Regions from separate parts of the Devosia sp. FJ2-5-3 genome, predicted to be linked through region 2. Evidence: predicted binding sites of a transcription regulator. Region 2 holds the regulator's gene; the other holds the start of a gene.

Region 1 (10,675 bases), 900 kb from region 2:
AAAGCCCTATCGGTCCTACCGCCAGGGCTATGTCTTCCGCAATGAAAAGCCCGGCCCTGGTCGTTTCCGCCAGTTCATGCAGTTCGACGCCGATAATGTCGGGGCAGGGGGGCCGGAAGCCGACGCCGAAATGTGCATGATGATGGCCGACGTCATGGATGCACTCGGGCTAGCCGGCAAATATGTCGTGCGCGTCAACAACCGCAAAGTGCTCGACGGCGTGCTCGAAGCAGCCGGCGTCAGCTCAAATGAGCAAAAACTGACCGTCCTGCGCGCCGTCGACAAGCTCGATAAATTCGGCCCCGAGGGCGTCAAGCTCCTGCTCGGTGCCGGCCGCAAGGACGAAAGTGGCGACTTCACCAAGGGCGCCGGCCTCTCCGATGCCCAGGCGGCAGTCGTGCTCGACTATGTCGAGGGCAAGCCGCCGGCCGACAATGACGGCATTGCCGAACTCAACGCCATGCAGGCACTCTTTGACGCCGCCGGCTACGGCGTCGAAAAGATCAAGATCGATCCTTCCGTGGTCCGCGGCCTTGAATATTACACCGGCCCGGTCTTCGAGATCGAACTGACCTTCAAGGTTCAGAACGAAAAGGGCCAGGACGTGGTGTTCGGCTCGGTTGGCGGCGGTGGCCGTTATGATGGCCTCGTCTCGCGTTTCCGTCGCGAGCCGGTTCCGGCCACCGGTTTTTCCATCGGCGTCTCGCGGCTCGCCAATGCCCTCAAGCTCACGGGCAATCTCGGCGCCACCGAACCGGTGGGCCCGGTTGTCGTGCTAGTCATGGACAAGGCCGAGACCGCCGGTTACCAGGCCATGGTCGCCGAGCTGCGCCGCGCCGGCATCCGCGCCGAAATGTTCCTGGGCAATACCAAGAATTTCGGCAAGCAGGTCGCCTATGCCGACAAGCGCAATGCCCCTGCCGTCATCATCGAAGGCAGCCAGGAGCGCGAGCAGGGGATCCTCCAGATCAAGGATCTGGTCGCGGGTAAGGAAGCCGCCGAGGCCATCACCGACAACGCCGAATGGAAGGCCGCTCGTCCTGGCCAGTTCGAAATCAGGCGTGAAGACCTCGTCCCTGCTATTCAGAAGCTCCTGAGCGAACAGTAAGCATGGTTGGCCTCGTTTCCATCAGCACGCACTGTGTCATCCCCGCGAAAGCGGGGACATTGTGTTTGGCGGGCGGCTCTCTGGGACACACGAAATGACCAATTCCGCCTACCGTCGCAGCCAGTTGGAAGCCCTCGTCGAAGCGCAGGGCGGGTGTCGCGCCACCCCGCCGCTCCTGCTCAATGCCAATCCCTATTTCGACCTCGCGGGTGAAGAATTCGGCCGACGACTGTTGCTCACCACGGACGCAACCGGCTCGGAATTCTGCCTGCGTCCCGATTTCACCCTGCCCATCGTCACCGACTACATTGCCGATGCGACGCGCCAGCCCGCAGCCTTTACCTATATGGGCCCGATCTTTCGCCAGCGCGAAAATGGCGCCGCCGAATTCGACCAGGCCGGCATCGAGCTCCTGGCCCAGCCCGATGGCGACATCGCGCTCGATCAGGTGCTCACCTTCGCCCGTGCGGCGCTCTCCATTTACGGCATTCCCACGCGCCTGCGTCTGGGCGGGGTAGGCCTCTTTGAAGCACTGCTGGTCCAGGCGGACATGCCCGATGCCTGGCGTCCGCGCATCCGGCACCGCTTCGGCCACACCGAAGCGCTCGAGCGTCTGCTCAATCGCCTCGAGGCCGCCCCAGATCTGCAACGCAGCGAGCAGCCCGTTCGCGACGCGCTGATCGAGGACGTCACCGCGCGCATGGTCGCCGCCGGTCTTAGTCTTTCCGAAAGCCGCACGCCCGAGGAAATCGCCGACCGCTATATCGAGCAGCAGGCGCTGGACGCCGCCCACGTGCCGGCCCAGACCCTGACGCTGCTGCGAAAATATCTTGCGATCTCCGGCGATGTGCTGGGCGCCCTGCGCCAGATCGAGGCGCTCGCCGCCGAGTATGGCCTGATGCTGGGGGCCCCCATTCGGGCCATTCGCCGTCATCTCGACAAGCTGGGCGAGGCCCGCATCGAGTTCGATGCCGCCTTCTCGCCGCGCCTTGATTATTACACCGGCATCGTCTTCGAAATGCTCGGCCGCGATGGTGCCATCCTGGCCTCGGGCGGCCAATATGATCGCCTGTTGGAACGCCTCGGCGCTCGCGCCCCTATTGCCGCCTCGGGCTGCGCACTCTGGGTGGATCGGCTGGAGGCAGAGGTTACCCCATGACTGGTCTTACCCTCGCCGTGCCGTCCAAGGGGCGGCTCGAAGAATTGACGCGCGACTGGTTCGCCCAACGCGGCTTCCCCATTTCCCGCCCCGGCGGCGCACGCTCCTATCTCGGACATGTCGAGGGCGAGCCGGACATCACGGTTCGTTTCTTCCCCGCCTCGGAAATCGCCCGCGAGCTCATTCGCGGCAATATTGATCTGGGTGTCACCGGCCGCGATCTCATCCACGAAACCAGCGAAACCGGTCCGGAGGCAGTGCATTTCGCCAGATCGCTCGATTTCGGTCATGCCGACGTTGTCATCGCTGTCCCCGAATCCTGGATCGACGTGACCCATCTGCACGACCTGGCCGATGTTGCGTCCGATTTCCGCACCCGGCATGGGCGCTGGATGCGCATCGCCACCAAATATATCACCATCACGCGCCAGCATTTCTCCCGCGCCGGCATTGCAGAATACCGGATCGTGGAAAGCCTCGGCGCCACCGAGGCTGCGCCCGCCTCAGGCGTGGCCGATATCGTCGTCGACATCACCTCCACCGGCTCGACCCTGGTCGCCAATGGGCTGCGCGTGCTCGAAGATGGCGTCATGCTGAAGAGCGAGGCCAATCTTATCGTCTCGCGCACGGCGCCTTGGCCCGACGAGAAAAAAGCGCTGCTCGACGATCTGCTGTCCCGCATTGGCGCCAACGGCCTCTAGCCAGGCCAGGGGCAGGGAGCGACCTTAAGCCCCTGTCCCCGCCGCGCCGCTGATGCTAAGAGCCCGGGCATTGTTCCCTGGTTCTTCCCTTATGCTCGATCCCCTTATTCTTCTGGCGCTGGCTGGCGTCGGGTTTCTCGCTGGTTTTGTGGACGCTGTGGCGGGCGGGGGCGGGATGCTCTCGGTTCCGGCTCTGCTCTCCGTTGGTCTGCCCCCTGTTGCGGCGTTGGCCACCAACAAGATGCAGTCGGTCATCGGCACCGCCATGGCTGTAACCACCTATTGGCGCCGGGGCTATGTCGAGCTGAAAACCTTGCTTCCGGGCCTGCTGCTGGCTTTTGCCGGCAGCGCCATCGGCGCGCTGATCGTGTCGCGGGTGGACACCTCTCTCCTTAATCTCGCCGTGCCGATCGCCCTCATCGCCATCGCGCTCTATTTTCTGTTTGCTCCCAAGATCTCCGACGCCGATCGCGCCGCGCGGCTCCCCTTTGACAAATTCGTACCCCTCATGGCCTTCGTCATCGGCTTTTACGACGGTATCTTTGGCCCGGGTACGGGGAGCTTCTTTTCGATCGGGTTCGTGCTGCTGTTCGGTTTGGGGCTGACCCGGGCCACTGGCAACACCAAGGCGCTCAATCTCATGTCCAATTCGGCGGCGCTGGTGGTTTTCATTCCCATGGGGCACGTCGTCTGGCCGGTCGCCCTGGTCATGGCAATTGGCCAGATCGCCGGTGGCTATATCGGCGCGCGCACGGGCATACGCTACGGGGCGAAGGTCATCCGCCCGCTTATCGTGGTCGTGTCTATCGCCATGGCGGTAAAACTTCTGCTCTGGCCCTGACGGACCAGCGCCGAAACTATTCCTTGTCGAGCCCGGCCGCGACGCGCAGCGCGGCGTTGATCCGCTCCTGCCAGCCAGCGCCATCGTCCTGAAAGTGCTCGAGAACCGCGCGGTCGAGCCGCAGCGATACCAGTTCCTTGCCTTCGGGCTTTGCTGTAGCCGCCAGCTTTGCCGGTTCGGCTGCGGTGGGCCGGGTCGTGGCGCTTTTGAAGGCGGCCTCGGCTTGTTCGTAGGCACTGCCGCGTCGTGGCGTTCGCATCGGTCACTCATGTTTTGTGTGTCGCCAGCTTAACGCCGGAATGTGGATGAAAAAAGCCCCGGTGTTTCCACCGGGGCTTTTCCAACGAGGTTCGTGACTGGGAAGAAACAAACCGCGAAGTCATTTTAGTTCTTTCAGGCTGCAAGGCAGCCCGGCAGTCGTCTGTCGCGCCCGCGCGGGGCCAGCAATCGGTCCAGCGCGGTTTCGCGCGTCGGGCCAATTGCGATGCGGCCCGTGAGCGAGGGGAGGATCTAATTCGCTTTCGCGAATTAGAAGTCCATGCCGCCCATGCCGCCCATGCCGCCGCCGCCCGGCATTGCCGGTGCTGCGTCCTTGGGGGCGTCGACGATGGTTGCTTCGGTGGTGATCATCAGCGATGCAACCGAGGCAGCGTCTTCGAGAGCGGTGCGCACGACCTTGACCGGGTCGATGACGCCGAGAGCGACGAGGTCGCCATACTCGCCCGTTGCGGCGTTGTAGCCGAACGAAGCAGCAGCGTTCTCGAGGATCTTGCCAACGACGACCGAACCTTCAGCGCCGGCATTGTTGGCGATGCAACGGACCGGCTCCTGCAGGGCGCGGCGAACGATCGAGATACCAGCTTCCTGGTCGGCGTTCGCACCCTTGACGGTGATCGCAGCAGCGGCGCGGAGCAGGGCAACGCCACCACCCGGCACGATGCCTTCTTCAACAGCAGCGCGGGTTGCGTTCAGGGCGTCGTCGACGCGGTCCTTGCGCTCCTTGACTTCCACTTCGGTCGAACCGCCGACGCGGATCACCGCAACGCCGCCAGCGAGCTTAGCAAGACGTTCCTGCAGCTTCTCGCGGTCGTAGTCCGAGGTGGTTTCCTCGATCTGCGCCTTGATCTGGCCAACGCGACCCTGGATGTCGTCGGCCGTACCGGCGCCGTCGACGATGGTCGTGTTTTCCTTGGTGATTTCAACGCGCTTGGCAGTGCCGAGCATGTCGATGGTCACGTTCTCGAGCTTGATGCCGAGATCTTCCGAGATCACCTGGCCACCGGTCAGGATGGCGATGTCCTCGAGCATTGCCTTGCGGCGATCGCCGAAGCCCGGAGCCTTGACGGCAGCAACCTTGAGGCCGCCACGCAGACGGTTGACGACGAGGGTCGCGAGAGCCTCACCTTCAATGTCTTCGGCAATGATCAGCAGCGGACGCTGGGACTGAACGACGCTTTCGAGGATCGGCAGGATAGCCTGCAGGTTCGAGAGCTTCTTTTCGTGCAGCAGGATCACCGGGTCCTCGAGGACGGCGGTCATCTTTTCTGCATTGGTCACGAAGTAGGGCGACAGGTAGCCGCGGTCGAACTGCATGCCTTCAACGACATCGAGTTCGGTCTCGGCGGTCTTGGCTTCCTCGACGGTGATGACACCCTCGTTGCCGACCTTCTGCATGGCCTCGGAGATCATCTCGCCGATGGCGGTTTCGCCGTTGGCGGAGATCGTGCCAACCTGGGAGATTTCCGAGGTGGAGGTGATCTTCTTGGCAGAAGCCTTCAGCGAAGCAACGACTTCGGCAACAGCCAGGTCGATACCGCGCTTGAGGTCCATCGGGTTGAAGCCGGCGGCAACAGCCTTGACGCCTTCAACCACGATTGCCTGACCGAGAACGGTCGCGGTGGTGGTGCCGTCACCGGCAATGTCGTTGGTCTTGGAAGCGACCGAACGCAGCAGCTGCGCGCCGAGGTTCTCGAACTTGTCTTCGAGTTCGATTTCCTTGGCGACCGACACGCCGTCCTTGGTGATGCGCGGTGCGCCGAAGGACTTTTCGATGACGACGTTACGACCCTTCGGGCCGAGCGTGACCTTCACCGCATTGGCGAGGATATTGACGCCGCGCAGCATTTTTTCGCGGGCGTCGGTGGAGAACTTGACTTCCTTGGCGGCCATTTATGGCTCCTTGAGAATTCGGGTTGGTGGGAGGGACGTCAGCGGCGGAGAGGCAATTAAGCCTCGATCACGCCCATGATGTCGCTTTCCTTCATGATGATCAGGTCTTCGCCGTTCAGCTTGACCTCGGTGCCGCTCCACTTGCCGAAGAGCACGCGATCGCCGGCCTTCACGTCGAGGGCATTGATCTTGCCGTTCTCGTCACGGGCGCCGGGGCCAACCGAAACGATAATGCCCTCGGAGGGCTTTTCCTTGGCGGTGTCGGGAATGATGATCCCGCCTTTGGTCTTTTCTTCACTGTCAACGCGACGGACGACCACGCGGTCGTGCAGGGGACGGAAGCCCATGATTTTGTTCCTCTTGGCATCATTTCTGAAGCAATTTCGGGCCTGTTAGCACTCGCACTGAAGGAGTGCTAACAAGCTACAGGGATATAGGGAGCGCGCGGTCAGAGAGTCAAGGCTCAGTGAACGGAGATTTTTCTCGTGCGTTAATGGCTATGGACCCAACCCAGCAACAGGAGGCGCCCTTGTCCGCAGATGCCACGCCCAACCCAGTTATCTCGCCAATATCCGGCCGCGTGCATGTCTACTTCGACGACGCCGAGATTGCCAGCACACTCAAGGCAATGCGCCTCGAAGAGCCTGGTCTTGCGCCACAGATCTACATCCCGCTCGATGCCGTGCATCCCGGTATTCTGGAAGCCTCGGACACGAAGAGCCAGGCCCCTGGCAAGGGCGAGGCCCATTATTACACCATCAAGCTCCTCACCGCCGATGGTCCGGACAGGGTTTGGTACTATCCCTACGCCGATGGTGCTTATAGCGATATTCGCGACCTTCTCACCTTTGGTGGCGAGCGTATCGAGATCCGCGTTTCCGACGTTTAGCCCCCTTTGGCGCTCTCAAGTGGTGCGCGTGCGCGCCCTGGTAAACGCCAAATACCCCCTTCCTTCCGCACGGCGAGTGCTGCATAAGGCTGCTCATGAGCGAACAATCCAATCTTCAGATCAAATTGCGCCGCACTGGCGGCATGGGGTCCAACGCCAACTGGCATTGGGAAGTGCTTGATGCAGACGGCAAGACCCTCAAGACGGGCAGTGCCGTCGGTCCCGAGCACAAGGCTTTTGCCACGGCTCGCATTGCCAAGGAAAAGCTGGAGCAGGCCCAGGGCAAGTAAGCCCTGAGAAGGACTACAATTGGCGGCCCCCTCCATACACGTCGACACTCGCCCTGCAGCGGCTTCAGATCCGGTGCGGGGGATTGTTCTAAAGATCACGTCGGTGTGCTGCTTTGTCGTCATGGCGACCATGCTCAAGGCCACCCAGACCATTCCGCCCGGCGAAATGGTCTTTTTTCGCGCCTTCTTCGCCATGGTGCCGGTCCTTGCCTATCTCGCCTGGAAGCGTCGACTGTCCCATGCCTTCGCCACCCGGCGTCCCCTGGGCCACATCGTGCGCGGACTTGTCGGCGTAGCTTCCATGGGGCTGGGCTTTTTCGCCCTCACACGCTTGCCCCTGCCTGAAGCGACGGCGATCACCTATGCCACGCCACTTCTCATCGTCATCTTCTCCGCTGTCCTGCTCAATGAGCGGGTCCATATTTTCCGCTGGACCGCCGTCATCTTCGGTCTTGTGGGCGTTGTCATTATCCTCTGGCCCCGCCTGACCGTCTTCAGCGGCGGCGAGGTTCTTGGTGATGCCGAGGCCGTGGGCGCCATCGGCGCGCTGATGGCGGCCATTCTCTCGGCCTTCGCAGTCCTGCAGGTGCGAAATCTCGTCCAGACCGAGCGCACCGAAACAATCGTCACCTATTTCTTTCTCAGCGCCAGCTTCCTCGCCCTGTTGACCCTGCCGTTCGGCTGGGTCATGCCGACGCCCGAGCAGGCAGCGCTGCTCATCGGCGCAGGCTTTATCGGCGGCGTCGGCCAGCTCCTCATGACCTCGTGCTATCGCTATGCCGACATGTCGGTCATCGCGCCCTTCGAATATGTCTCGCTGATCCTGACCATCATCATCGGCTTCCTGATCTTCTCTGACATTCCCACGGTCACCATGCTGGTCGGCTCGCTGATCATCGTCGGCTCCGGCATTGCCGTCATCCTGCGCGAGCGCCGGCTGGGCCTCGACCGCACCCGCGCCCGCGAGGCCAATACGCCCTGACGATCAGGCCGGGCCGCTGGTGGACCGTTCATCCACCGGTTTGCGCGCCCGGATATGCAGGAAAATCGGGGCCACCCGCGTGTCGGCAACCACGGGCTCTGCCGCCGCCTGTTCGGGGCTTGCCATGGGTTCGCCGAACGCCTCGATGGTTAGCCCGGCGCCCACGATCATGCTCACCCAGCTCGACAAGGTGCGGTGAAAGCGCGGTACGGTAAAGGGTTTTTGGCCCTGCCGTTCCGCTTCGGGGATGGAAGAAAACAGCCAGCTTTCCACTTCGCCATCGGTCTCGCGAAAATAGTCGGCGATTTCCACGGCTACGGGTTCGCCTTGGGCGTCCCGTATATTGCGACGCTTTGGCGGCACGAAGCATGGGTGGAGAATGGAGAACTGCAGAAAGCCACCCGGCTTGAGCACGCGCCGTACTTCAGCCAGCACCGCCGCCTGGTCGCTCATATCCATCATCGACATGAAGGCGGTCACAAAGTGGAACCGACCATCTTCAAAGCCGAGACCAAGGCCATCGCCGAGCACATAATCAATACCGCGCGGGTCCTCGGCTTCGGTTTCCCGGGCGTGCCTGAGAAAGGTTGGCGCGATGTCGAGGCCTGTCATTTTAGCGCCCAATTCGGCGACCGCCCGCGTATTGGTTCCTTCGCCACATCCCAGGTCGAGCCCGTTGAGCCCCGCCACGGGCGGCAGCATGGCGAGAAAAGCGGGTGTATTCAGCGCATCGCGATAGCGGTCATAACCGGCGCGGGAGTATTTCGTCCACGCGTCCGCATTCCCCTCCCAGTGGGCGGCGACCGTTTTGGCGTCCATCTCTCGTCCTCCTCTCGTTTCGGGGAGGCGCTTATAGGAGAAGAGGGGCGCTGTGCAAAGCGCGCGCGGCCTCCTAGCTGGCCGCAGACATCTCCGCCCAGCTCTGGCGCTTGCGATAGATCGTCGACGGGCTGATTTCCAGCGCCGCTGCTGCCAGCGAAATATTGCCCCCGAAGGCGGCAATGGCGTCCTCGATGATGCGCTGCTCCTGCTGCCACATCGGCAAGATGGTCCGGCGGGTCTCGGCGCGGCTGGCTGCTGCTGCGATCGGCGCAAAGGTCTGCGACTCGATATCGGCGGCGTCCAGCATGGCATTGTCCACCTCGCCGCCATCGAACATCACGACGATGCGGCGGATCAGGTTCTGCAATTGGCGCACATTGCCGGGCCAGTCGGCGGCCGTCAGCTGCTGCGCCGCACCGGTTGAAAAGCCACCGAAGCTCTTGTGCTCCTCGCGCGAATAGCTGGTGAGGAAATGGCGGGCCAGCACCATGATATCGGTTGGGCGCTGGCGCAGCGGGGGCAGGTGAATGGGCAGGACGTGCAGCCGGTAGAACAGATCTTCGCGGAATTTGCGCTCCGTGATCATCTGCAACGGATTGCGGTTGGTCGCGCAGACCACCCGCACGTCGACCTTGCGCAGGGTTGATTCGCCAACGCGCGAAATCGTCCCGGTCTGCAGAAAGCGCAGGAGTTTGGACTGCAGCGACAGATCCATTTCCCCGATCTCGTCGAGGAACAGCGTGCCGCCATCGGCCAGCTCGGCCGCACCCTTGCGGTCTTCATGGGCTCCGGTAAAGGCGCCGCGCACCACGCCGAACAATTCGCTTTCCATCAGATCGCGCGGAATGGCGGCGCAATTGATCGCTACGAAACGCTTGCCGACGCGTGGCCCTTTTTCGTGCAGGGCCTCGGCGCACACATCCTTGCCCGTGCCGCTTTCGCCGGTGATGAAGACCGGGGCAGACGAGGTCGCCACGCGCCCGATCTGTTCGTAGATGAACTGCATCGCGCTCGAGGCGCCGACAAAGCCGGCATAGTCGGGCATGGCCAGCGGCTGGGCGGTGTCGAAGCCGAGCGAGCGTGGCCGTCCATGGCGCTGCGCCAGCTCGCCGATGCGGCTGGCAAGGGCCGGACCGGCCACCGGCTTGGCCACATAATCATGGGCGCCTACGCGCATCGCGCCAAGCGCGGCGCTGACCGATGCGCCATCGGCCATGGCGAGGACCAGGGCGCCTTCGGCAAGCCGAACCAGCCTTCCCATGGCATCTTCATCGCTCTCGCCAAGATCGGCGAGGCTGGGCATGTCGGCGAGAATGATATCGAACCGGGTGCGGCGCAAATGCTCCACGGCTTCACGGCCGTCGGCAGCCAGCACCACCTGGGGTGGCACCAGCAGGGCCTGGCAGAGCGATTCGCCTGTGCGTCGGGCCATTTCGGCGTCGCGGTCGATCAGCAGAAGCTGCCCGCACAACGCATGTTCCTGGCCGTTTTGCATCGCCATTATCAAGGATTCCCGGTCTATCGCCCCAGGCGGCGGGTGCGCGCCTGGTCCTGTCTTGGCGCGATTGTTCGTGAACAGGGTAAATAATCCGTTCTTATGGCGTCAGATTGCGAGTCCGCGCTTTTGCCTGCGGGGGGGCGATGCTAAGAGAACAAGGCCGAATCTTGACGCTTTTGTATTTCTTTCGGGATGCCCATGCAGGCTCTGGTCTAC
Region 2 (10,675 bases):
GCGAATGCCGGTGGGGGAGGTGACGTTGATCTCGGTGAGATAGTCGCCGATGACGTCGATGCCGACAAAGATCATGTCCCGCTCCTTGAGGGCCGGGGCGATGGTGGCGCAGATCTCGCGCTCGCGCGCGGTCAGCTCGGAGAGCTCGGGACGGCCGCCAACATGCATGTTGGAGCGGGCTTCGCCTTCGGCGGGGATGCGGTTGAGGCCGGCCACCGGCTCGCCATCGATGATGATGATGCGCTTGTCGCCCTTGCGCACGTCCGGCAGATATTTCTGGACCATGAAGGGTTCGCGGAAGCTTTGCTCGAAGAGCTCGATCAGCGAATTGAGATTGTGATCGCCTTCCTGGATGAAGAAGACGCCGGCCCCGCCATTGCCGTAGAGCGGCTTGACGATGATGTTGCCATGCTCCTTGCGGAAGGCGTGGATTTCAGAACGGTCGCGCGTCACCAGCGTCGGCGGCATCAGCTCGGGAAACTCGGTGACGAGGATTTTTTCGGGCGCATTGCGGACTGCGGCGGGCGGGTTCACCACCAAGGTCTTCGGATGCAGCCGCTCGAGAATGTGGCTGATGGTGATGTAGTTCATGTCGAAGGGCGGATCCTGGCGCATCAGCACCACGTCCTGGGTGGACAGATCTACCCGGCTGGCTTCGCCGAGGGCAAAATGCTGGCCTTTTTCGGCGTCGGTGACGGTGATGGGCTGGCAGAGGGCCGTCACCACATTGTCGCGCAGGGACAGCGTATCGGCCGTGTAGTGGAGCAGCTGATGGCCGCGGGCCTGGGCTTCGAGCATCATGGCGAAGGTGGAATCGCCGCGCGGATTGATGGTTGAGACATGGTCCATCTGGACGGCGACTTTAAGCATAGGTGTCCCTTTTCACGATGGGCGGCCAGGATCAGGCGCCCGCGTCGAATGCATTGATGAGATGGCGCGGCCAGCGGCCCGGTGCAAGGAAAATAACGTCGAACCGGCAGGACTTTTCCGCCTCGCGCGGATGGCGGGAAAGCCAGTGCTCGGCCGCCCGGACGATGCGGGCCGCGTTGACGGCCTCGAGCGCCTCACCTGCGCCGGCCGCGCTGAGGCGGGACTTTACCTCGACAAAGATGATGGTGTTGCCGCGCTCGGCGATGAGGTCGATTTCGCCACCGGGGGTTTTGTAGCGCCGCTCGCGAATACGGTAGAGCTTTGCCTGCAGGAGCAAGGCGGCCAGCGCCTCGCTGCGCTGGCCATAGAGATTGGCTTTTTGCCTTTTATTCCCGGGCCTTGAGAGCGAGGGCGGCATCGTAGACCTCCTTGCGTTTCAAACCGTAGCGCTGGGCGATTTCGTCCACCGCGCTGCGCATGGGCTGGTCGGCCATGGCTGCTTCGAGAGCGGCCATCCAATCCTCGGCGGCGGGGGCGGTGGGTTCATCGGCACCGGCAAGGATGATGACGGCCTCGCCCTTGGTGTCTTCCGCGGCGAACTTTGCCGCGAGTTCGGAGAGCGTGCCTCGGAAGGTGCGCTCGAACCGCTTGGTCAGTTCCAGCGAGACACTGGCCTGACGCTCGCCAAAGGCTTCAGCCATGGCGGCAAGGCTATCGGCGAGGCGGCGGGGAGACTCGTAAAACACCAGTGTTTCACGTGAATCCGCCAGTTTCGCCAAGGCGTTAGCACGGGCGCCAGCCTTGTTGGGGAGGAAGCCGTGGAAAGCGAACGCATCGGTGGGCAGACCCGCAACCACCAGCGCCGAGAGCAGCGCCGAGGCACCGGGGATGGGAAAGACCGGCAGGCCGGCTTCGGCGAGGGCGCGAATCAGCGGGAAGCCCGGATCGGAGAGGAGGGGGGTTCCGGCGTCGGAAATGAGCGCGATGGCCTCGCCGGCGGCAATGCGGGAGACGATCTCCTCGGCCCGGAAGCGCTCGTTATGTTCATGTAAAGCCTGGCGTTTTCCCTTGATGCCGTAGTGGTCAAGCAGGCGCGCCGAGGTGCGAGTATCTTCGCAGAGCACGAGGCTCGCCCTGGCCAGGGTTTCCAGGGCGCGAATGGTGATGTCGCGCAGATTGCCGATCGGGGTGGAGACCACATAGAGCCCGGCTGCCAGAGGCGGGGCGGGGAAGTCGGTGCCGGCGATGTAATAACGAGGGTCGGTCACTGTGCTCCGGGGGTTCGGCAAGGCTCAGCATTGATTAACCTGAATGGAGGACAATGTTAACGGACTGTGATCATTTCGAACCCGAGAAGGCGAATTTGCACCACTTCCGTCACACCAGACGCGGCGCCCTTGCCCTCATCGCTTCGGGCCTGCTCACCGCCTGTGCGCCCGGTACGCTGCAATGGGGATCGCGCACGCTTGGTTGGCCGGAGGGCGGATCTGGTGCGGGGCAGGGCAATGTGGCCGGCCAGACCCTGCAGCCTGCACCTGCACAGGGCATAATGGGGTCGGGGCGTACGGAAGTGTTCGGGCGCGGACCGGTGCCAGTGGCGATGCTGATGCCGCTCTCGGGTGATGCGGCGCTGGCGCAGGTGGGCGTATCGCTCGCCAATGCGGCCAAGCTCGCAATCGGCTTTATCGAAGCCAATCCCAATATCGGAGAGAATATCACCATCACGCTGCACGACAGCGGCAGCGGCGCGGCGGGCGCGACCAGTGCAGCCAGTGCCGCGGTGCAGGCCGGGGCGAAACTGATCCTGGGACCCGTCAGCGCCGACCAGGTGAGTGCGGCCGGCGCGGTGGCGCGGGCGGCGGGGATAAAACTCATCGGCTTTGCCAATAATCCATCCGTGGCCGGGCAGGGGGTGTTTCTGCTCTCGGTGCTGCCGGACATGGAGATGAAGCGGGCCATAGGCTATTTGAAGGCCGATGGGCGGCGCGGACTCGCCGGGATTTTTCCGGCAACGCCCTATGGCGAGGCGCTGGCCACCGCTTTCCGGCAGCAGGCGATCGCGGCCGGGTTTTCGCCAAGTGCGGTCTACATGTTCTCCGATGCCAGCGAGGCCGCGCAGATTGCGGCCCAGGCCAAGCCGCTGATCGACAGGAACGCCATCGACGCGATCTTCCTGCCCGAACGCACCAGCGCGCCGGCCTTCGCTGCTGCCTTGGCCCAGGCGGGTGCCGTCGCTGGCGAGTTCCTGCAGATCGTGGGGTCGGCCGATTGGGCGGGAGATGCCGCTATCCTTTCAGCGCCCGGTTTGCAGGGGGCGATTTATCCGGCGGTGGACGAGGCCGGCTACACCGCCATTGCTGGGGACTATGCCGCGCGATTTGGTGGCCGCCCGCATCAGCTGGCGACGCTGGCTTATACCGCCGTCATTCTCGCCAATGTGAACCGGCTGTCCCTGGCGACACCGCCCTATGATACGACGCTGCTGACCGCGCCCGGTGGCTACAATGGAAGGGACGGGCAATTCCGGTTCCTCGCCAATGGAAGGGCGGAATATGCGCTGGCGCTCCGAAAGGTGCAGGCGGGTGGGGTGGTGGCCGTGGATGGGGCGAAGATTTAGGTTTTTGGGATTTTTTGGGAGGTGAGGCCGAGACCTCATTGTGGTGCTTCCCTCGGGCTCGACCCGAGGGTCCGTTCGGCGGCCCATTGTTGGGATCTCGCGTGGGATAGTGGCCCTCGGGTCAGGCCCGAGGGAAGCGGGCCGGTGGATTTTTGGCAGAGCCCCCCACCTGGCCTCCCCCTGAGGAGGGGAAGGGACGATGGGGCCGAGACATAAGTGACCTAACAAAAAAAAATCCCCGCCGGAGCGGGGATTTTTGTTTTGGACTGGGCGTCTAAATCAGGCGCTCTTGTCGATGGTTTCGCCATTGGCTGTCGGGGGCGTGGCAGGGCCGCCCTTGGCGACGCCGACCATGGCGGGGCGGAGGACGCGTTCGCCGATGGCAAAGCCTTCCTGGACCACCTGGACCACCGTGCCCTCGGGCACTTCGGTGTTCGGCACTTCGAACATGGCCTGGTGCCTGTGCGGATCGAATTTCTGGCCGGCGGCCTCGATCTGCTTGACGCCATGCTTGGCGAGGAGGCGCTGGGTTTCGCGCTCGGCCAGCTCGATGCCTTCGATGAGGCTCTTGAGCGTGCCGGAGGCCGCTGCGCGTTCGTCCGCCGGGATGACCAGCAGGGCACGGCCCAGGGCGTCGGTGGCGGAGAGCATGTCGCGGGCAAAACCGGCGATGGCATAGGTGCGGGTATCGGCAACGTCGCGCTCGGTGCGCTTGCGCAGATTTTCCATTTCGGCAACCGACCGCAGCAGGCGGTCGCGCAGCTCGGCATTTTCGGCCTGCAGGGCTTCGATGGGATCGACCTCCGAAACGGTTTCGGGGGCGAGATTTTCAATGTCCGGCGTTTCGCCTGGCGTGGCGTTTTCGTCGCTCATCTCATCTCCATGGGCGCTGTAAGAGTTTTCTGCCCCGCATATCGGCCAAGGCGGCAGGTTTTTCAATAGCGTGGCTGGCTTTCCGACCCCTGCGGGCCGATTAGCCGCGCTTTGTCGCCATCAACCTTGTGACAACATTGGCGGTGTAGTCGACCACTGGCACGATACGGGCATAATTGAGCCTTGTCGGACCGATGACGCCCAGCACGCCCACCACCTTGTCATTGGCATCCTTATAGGGCGAGAGAATCACCGAGGAGCCGGAGAGGGAAAACAGCTTGTTCTCCGAGCCGATGAAAATGCGCACCCCCTGCGCCTTTTCGGCGTCGCCCAGGAGTTCGAGCAGCCCATCCTTGCTTTCGAGTTCGTCGAAAAGCTGGCGCATGCGCGAGAGGTCCTCGCTGGCCATGCTGTCATTGATGAGATTGCCACGGCCACGCACGATGACGGTAGGCGCGCTGACCCCGCTCTGCTTGCCCAGGGTGGCAATGCCCGCATCGACGAGCTTCTGGGTCAATTCATCGAGCTCGGCGCGCTGTTCCTGCCGGCGCTCTGTCAAGATTTTCTGGGCTTCGGCAAGGGTGCGGCCGACGACATAATTGGCGAGGTAATTGCTGGCCTGGGTGAGGGCCGCGGCGGTAAAGCCGGGCGGCAGTTCCATGATGCGGTTTTCGACCTGGCCATCATCGCCGACGAGCACAGCCATGGCGCGGCTCTGGTCGAGACGGACGAATTCGATATGGCGCAGCACCATGTCGGCCTTGGTGGCGATGACGACGCCGGCGCCGTGGCTGAGCCCGGACAACAGGGACGAGGCTTCGGTGAGCAGGTCTTCCACCTGGCCGCGCCCCGAACTGCCCTCGATATGCCGGGCGATCTGATTGCGCTCGGCCTCGTCGACAGCGCCGACTTCGAGCATGGCATCGACGAAAAAGCGCAGGCCCAGCTGCGTCGGGGCGCGGCCGGCCGATGTGTGGGGCGCCGCGATCAGCCCGAGATCTTCGAGATCGGCCATGACATTGCGCACCGAGGCCGGCGACAGCTCGACCTGCAACAGGCGGCTGAGATCGCGCGAACCGACGGGCAGGCCGGTGTCGAGATAGCGTTCGACCAGCCTCCGGAAAATATCCTGACTGCGGGCATTGAGCGCGCTGAGGAAATCTTCTGACGGCTGAACCATGGTTTTTTACTCAAATTTTCGGCTTTAACCTTGCGCTCTTATTTAAGCGGAACGGGCCTTGTCGCCAAGCGCCCGACGCTTGTCGCGCGTCGCGATGAAGGTTAAGAGGCGGTTAAGGACTATTTGCCAGAGATTTTGAGGTGCCCATGCGGCCATCCGGACGTGCCCCCGACCAAATGCGGGCCGTAACCATAGAGCGCAATGTGGCCATGAAGGCTGAAGGGTCATGCCTGATTGCCTTCGGTAACACAAAGGTGTTGTGCACCGCTTCGGTCGAAACCAGCCTTCCGGGCTGGCTGCGCGGCAAGGGCCAGGGCTGGGTCACCGCCGAATATGGCATGCTGCCCCGCGCCACCGGCAGCCGCACGCGTCGCGAGGCGACCGCCGGCAAGCAGACCGGGCGTACCCAGGAAATCCAGCGCCTGATCGGCCGTTCGCTTCGCGCCGTGGTCGATCTCACCCTTTTGGGCGAGGCGCAGATCACGCTCGACTGCGACGTGCTGGAGGCCGATGGCGGCACCCGCACCGCCTCGATCACCGGCGCCTATATCGCCCTGGTCGACGCCATTCGCTGGATGGAAGAACGCAAGCTGACCAAGGGCCAGGCGCTCAAGGATAGCGTGGCTGCGGTTTCCTGCGGTATTTATCGCGGCGCGCCGGTGCTGGACCTCGATTATCTCGAGGATGTCGAAGCCGAGACTGACGCCAATTTCGTCATGACCGGCTCGGGCAAATTCGTCGAGATTCAGGGCACCGCCGAGGGCGCGCCGTTTGATCGGGCCGAGCTCGAGGCGCTGATGGACCTTGCCGGCAAGGGCATTGGCGAATTGAGCCTGCTGCAACAGGCGGCACTCAATCCATGAATTTGCCACGGGATATATTGGCCGCCCTGTCCAATCGTGCCGCCGGCGCAGGCCGCAGCGCCGCTGGGCGCCCGCAGGCTCAGGCGGCCGTGGCTCCCGAGGTCGCGCCCGATTGCGCCATCTGGAATGACATTGTGCGCGCGCTCGACCTTGGGTGTGGCGCCGAAAAGAACGGAAGCGCCAAATGAGCACTCTCCCCCGCCTGCGCCGCGGCGACCGCCTGGTCATCGCCACCCATAATGCGGGCAAGCTCAAGGAGTTTCGTGAGCTGTTCGAGCCGTTTGGGCTTGAGCTGGTATCGGCCGGCGAGCTTGGCCTGCCCGAGCCGGAAGAAACCGGCACGACTTTTGCCGAAAATGCCCGCACCAAGGCGCATGCGGCGGCCAAGGGCGCCAATATGCTGGCGCTCTCGGATGATTCGGGGATTTGCGTCGATGCGCTGGATGGCCAGCCGGGCGTCTACACGGCCGACTGGGCCGGCGTGCCGCGCGATTTCGGCAAGGCCATGCAGCGGGTGGAAGACGAATTGCAGGCCAAGGGGGCAACCAGCCCCGACCAGCGCCGCGCCGCCTTCAACGCCACGCTGTGCCTCGCCCATCCCGACGGGCGCGACGTGATCTATGTCGGCACTTGCCCGGGCACGCTGATCTGGCCGCCCCGCGGCACCCAGGGCCATGGGTATGACCCGATGTTCATGCCCGACGGGCACAACATCACCTTCGGCGAGATGGCTGCCGAGGCAAAGCATTCCTGGTCGCCGGGAGAGCAGGGTCTTTCCCACCGCGCCCGCGCCTTTGCCCAATTCGTGGAGAACCAGATTGAGCGCTAACCCGAACGACCTGTTCGGCGTCTATGTGCATTGGCCGTTCTGCGCGTCCAAATGCCCGTATTGCGACTTCAATTCCCATGTGCATCGGGGCCCTTTCGACGAGGACGCCTATGTCGAGGGGTACAAGCGCGAGATCGCCCATATGGCGGCGCTGTCGCCCGGGCGGCTGGTGCAGTCCATCTTTTTCGGCGGCGGCACGCCATCGCTGATGACCCCCAAGGCCGTGGGCACGATCATCGACACCATCGCCGGACACTGGCAGATCGACGGCAATGCCGAGATCACGCTCGAAGCCAATCCGACCTCGGTGGAGGTGGATCGCTTTCGTGGTTTCCGCAGTGCCGGGGTGAACCGGGTGTCGCTGGGTGTGCAGTCCCTGCGCGAGGGGCCCTTGGCCGAGCTCGGACGACGCCATAGTGTCGACGAGGCCATCTCGGCGGTGCGCATCGCCCAATCCATCTTCGACCGGTCGAGCTTCGATCTCATCTATGCCCGCCCCAAGCAGACGCTCGAGGATTGGGAAGACGAACTCAAGGAAGCCATCTGGCTGGCGCGGGGGCACCTCAGCCTCTACCAGCTGACCATCGAGCATGGCACGCGTTATTACGACCTCTTCAATGCCGGCAAATTGAAAATGCCGAACGAAGATCTGGCGGCCGATTTCTACGAGATGACGCAGGAGCTGACGGCAGCCGCCGGCATGCCCGCCTATGAAATCTCCAACCACGCCGTGCCCGGCCAGGAAAGCCGGCACAACATGCTCTATTGGCGCTATGGCGAATATGCCGGGATCGGACCGGGCGCGCATGGGCGGCTGATGGTCAACCACCAGCGGCACGCCACGGCGACCGAGAAAATGCCGTTCGAATGGCTGAAGCTGGTCAATGAGTTCGGCCATGGCATGACCACGGACGACGTGCTGACCTGGGAAGAGCAGGGCGACGAATTCCTCGTCATGGGGCTGCGCCTCAAGGAGGGCATTTCGCCATCGCGGTTCATGTCGATCTCGGGCCGGTCGATCGCGGAAAAGCAGATCGAGGCCTTAAAAGGCTATGGATTTGTCGAGACCCTGCCCAATGGCAATATCCGCGTCACGGAAAAAGGCTTTCCGGTGCTCGACGCCGTGGTGGCGGATCTGGCGGCGTAAAACGCCGACACAGGCAGGATGCTATGGCGCCATAAGAGGCGCAAGGGCGGCGCGGGTTTCGACCAGCGCCGTTTTCGTATCCGCTGTCGGGCGGAATTCGAGGCCGATATAGCCGATGTAACCCCCGGCGATCAGCGCGGTGAGCGGGGTGAGCAAATCGAGCTGGCCCGAGCCCGGCTGATGGCGGCCGGGGTGATCGGCGATGTGTAGATGAACGATGTGGCGACCGCGATTGCCGATCACGGTCACAGGGTCCTCGCCCATGACCATGGAATGGTAGAGATCATAGGTGATGCCGATTTCGGGGCGGTCGACCGCGTCCATGATGTCGAGGGCTTCGCTGGTCGAGGTGAGGAAATAGAGCGGGTGATCGACCCGGTCATTGAGCGGCTCGAGGCCCAGTCTTACCCCTGACCCCGCCAGCACATCGGCTGAGCGCTGCAGGACCAGGGTGAGGGCATCGCGCTGGCGCTGGCGATCGACGAGAAGGCGGTTATTGCCGGACTGGCAGATGAGCACCGGCGCGCCCAGCCGCAGCGCCACGTCGCGGCTCTCTTCGAGGCCACGAAGGAAATCGTCGTGGGTCTTGGGATTTGTAAGTTTCGCAAAAGGCTCGGCGACGATGCCGGCGAGTTTTACGCCGGTTTGGTCCAGTGCACGCTCGATGGCATCGAGATCCTTGTTCGACCAGAGCCAGAATTCGACGGCCTCAAAGCCTTCGGCCTGGGCTAGATGGATGCGCTGGGCGGGATCAGAACTCTCCGCCTTAAAGAGCATTTCGATGCAGGCGGAGAGTTTTGTCATTTTCAGGCGAACCGTGTGCCGGAGCCGGCCATTTCGGCGAGGATGGCGCGTGCAGCTGCGGCCGGATCGGGCGCCTCGACGATGGGGCGGGCGATGACGAGATGGGAGGCCCCGACCGCCAGCGCTTCGGCGGGGGTCATGATGCGCTTCTGGTCGCCGGCGGCGCTGCCTGCAGGCCGAATGCCGGGGGTAACGATGGCCAGTTTCGGGCCGACGATGGTGCGGACCATCTCGGCCTCGTGCGGGGAGGCGACAACGCCGCCAATGCCGGCCTCGCGCGCCTGTTGGGCGCGGAGCGCAACCAGGCCGGCGGCGTCGCGCTCGTAACCGGCTTCCTTGACGTCGGCATCGTCCATCGAGGTGAGGACGGTAACGCCCAGAACGCAGAGGTTCGATCCGGCGGCGGCCTTGGCGGCAGCGCGCATGGTTTTTGGATAGGCATGGACGGTGAGCATCGCCGCGCCGGTTTCGGCAAAGGCGGCGACGCCCTTTTCGACCGTATTGTCGATGTCGAGCAGCTTGAGGTCAAAAAAGACCTTCTTGCCGGCGGCGATGAGATCCTTGCCCAGGGCAAAGCCATCGGCGCCGTAAAAGCACTGGTAGCCGATCTTGTAGAAATCCACCGTGTCGCCCAGGGCGGTCACGATTTCCTCGGCGCGTGCGCGTGACGACACGTCGAGCCCCACTATCAGCTGGCCGGCCATGGCAGTTTCCTTTTCTGTCGCGATTGCGCTGAGGTCGCATATCAGCGGAGTGGGGGCAAGGCAAAATTGCGAGTACTGGCCGCTGCTATGGCGCCATAGCAGCTTGCCTCCCGGATGCTATGGCAGCATAAGAGCCCCGATTCCCTTCCTGATTTGCCCGGATTTTCATGCAGCAACAGGCTCTTTCGACCCTTGTCGCCTGGATGCGGCTCGACCAGTCCATCTCCGCCTTCCACACCATGCTGAAGACCCGCCACGGCATTACCGGGCTGCAGCTGGCCGTGCTCCACACGCTGGCAGAACGCCCGCACATGGCGCTGGCGGCGCTGCGGAAGGGACTCAACATGCATGCGGCGACCCTTGGCCAGTCGATCGACGACTTGCGGCGCCTGGAGCTCTGTATCGTGCGCACCGATCCGCGCGACCGGCGCGCCAGACTGGTGGCGATCACCGAAAAGGGGTTGGAGCTGGTCAAGGCGGTGCCGCTGGCCGGACCGAACCGGCTGAGGCAGATCGAAACCGACCCGGCCCGGCTCGACAGGCTCACCGAGGCGCTCAATGATGCGCTCGATGTTTTCGGATTGGTGGAGAAGGGGTAGGGGGCGCCATCTCCCTGGCGAAGGCCAGCATCGCACAGGCCTTCCCTCGGGCTTGACCCGAGGGGCACGAACCCGGAAGGCCGGCTGCCCATGGGCTCGCGGAATGGCCCTCGGGTCAAGCCCGAGGGAAGCTGGTGGGAAATTTGTTCTTTGGCGGAAAGACAAGGCCCCACCCCCAATCCCTCCCCA

What was found. The regulator HrcA, encoded in region 2, represses chaperone genes, less so after heat shock. The targets are predictions, from matches to a motif close to GTTAGCACTCNCNNNNNGNGAGTGCTAAC.
Positions count from the first base shown of each region.
Region 1: a site for HrcA is predicted at 6,370-6,398, ahead of N0P34_RS16635 (co-chaperone GroES). Genes of this name have one in related genera too.

Region 1 is NZ_CP104007.1:3,448,494-3,459,168, reverse strand. Features, by position in the region: gene hisS (histidine--tRNA ligase) at 1-1,108, shown strand, start outside; gene N0P34_RS16660 (ATP phosphoribosyltransferase regulatory subunit) at 1,203-2,267, shown strand; gene hisG (ATP phosphoribosyltransferase) at 2,264-2,968, shown strand; gene N0P34_RS16650 (TSUP family transporter) at 3,060-3,809, shown strand; gene N0P34_RS16645 (BrnA antitoxin family protein) at 3,826-4,068, opposite strand; gene groL (chaperonin GroEL) at 4,338-5,978, opposite strand; gene N0P34_RS16635 (co-chaperone GroES) at 6,035-6,325, opposite strand; gene N0P34_RS16630 (DUF427 domain-containing protein) at 6,508-6,867, shown strand; gene N0P34_RS16625 (hypothetical protein) at 6,963-7,157, shown strand; gene N0P34_RS16620 (DMT family transporter) at 7,231-8,139, shown strand; gene N0P34_RS16615 (class I SAM-dependent methyltransferase) at 8,143-8,958, opposite strand; gene N0P34_RS16610 (sigma-54 dependent transcriptional regulator) at 9,032-10,462, opposite strand; gene N0P34_RS16605 (EAL domain-containing protein) at 10,658-10,675, shown strand, end outside.
Region 2 is NZ_CP104007.1:153,304-163,978, forward strand. Features, by position in the region: gene gshB (glutathione synthase) at 1-870, opposite strand, end outside; gene N0P34_RS00740 (YraN family protein) at 902-1,288, opposite strand; gene rsmI (16S rRNA (cytidine(1402)-2'-O)-methyltransferase) at 1,257-2,138, opposite strand; gene N0P34_RS00750 (penicillin-binding protein activator) at 2,192-3,487, shown strand; gene grpE (nucleotide exchange factor GrpE) at 3,767-4,360, opposite strand; gene hrcA (heat-inducible transcriptional repressor HrcA) at 4,461-5,540, opposite strand; gene rph (ribonuclease PH) at 5,687-6,403, shown strand; gene N0P34_RS00770 (hypothetical protein) at 6,400-6,591, shown strand; gene rdgB (RdgB/HAM1 family non-canonical purine NTP pyrophosphatase) at 6,588-7,232, shown strand; gene hemW (radical SAM family heme chaperone HemW) at 7,222-8,379, shown strand; gene N0P34_RS00785 (TIM barrel protein) at 8,401-9,183, opposite strand; gene pyrF (orotidine-5'-phosphate decarboxylase) at 9,186-9,887, opposite strand; gene N0P34_RS00795 (winged helix DNA-binding protein) at 10,055-10,486, shown strand.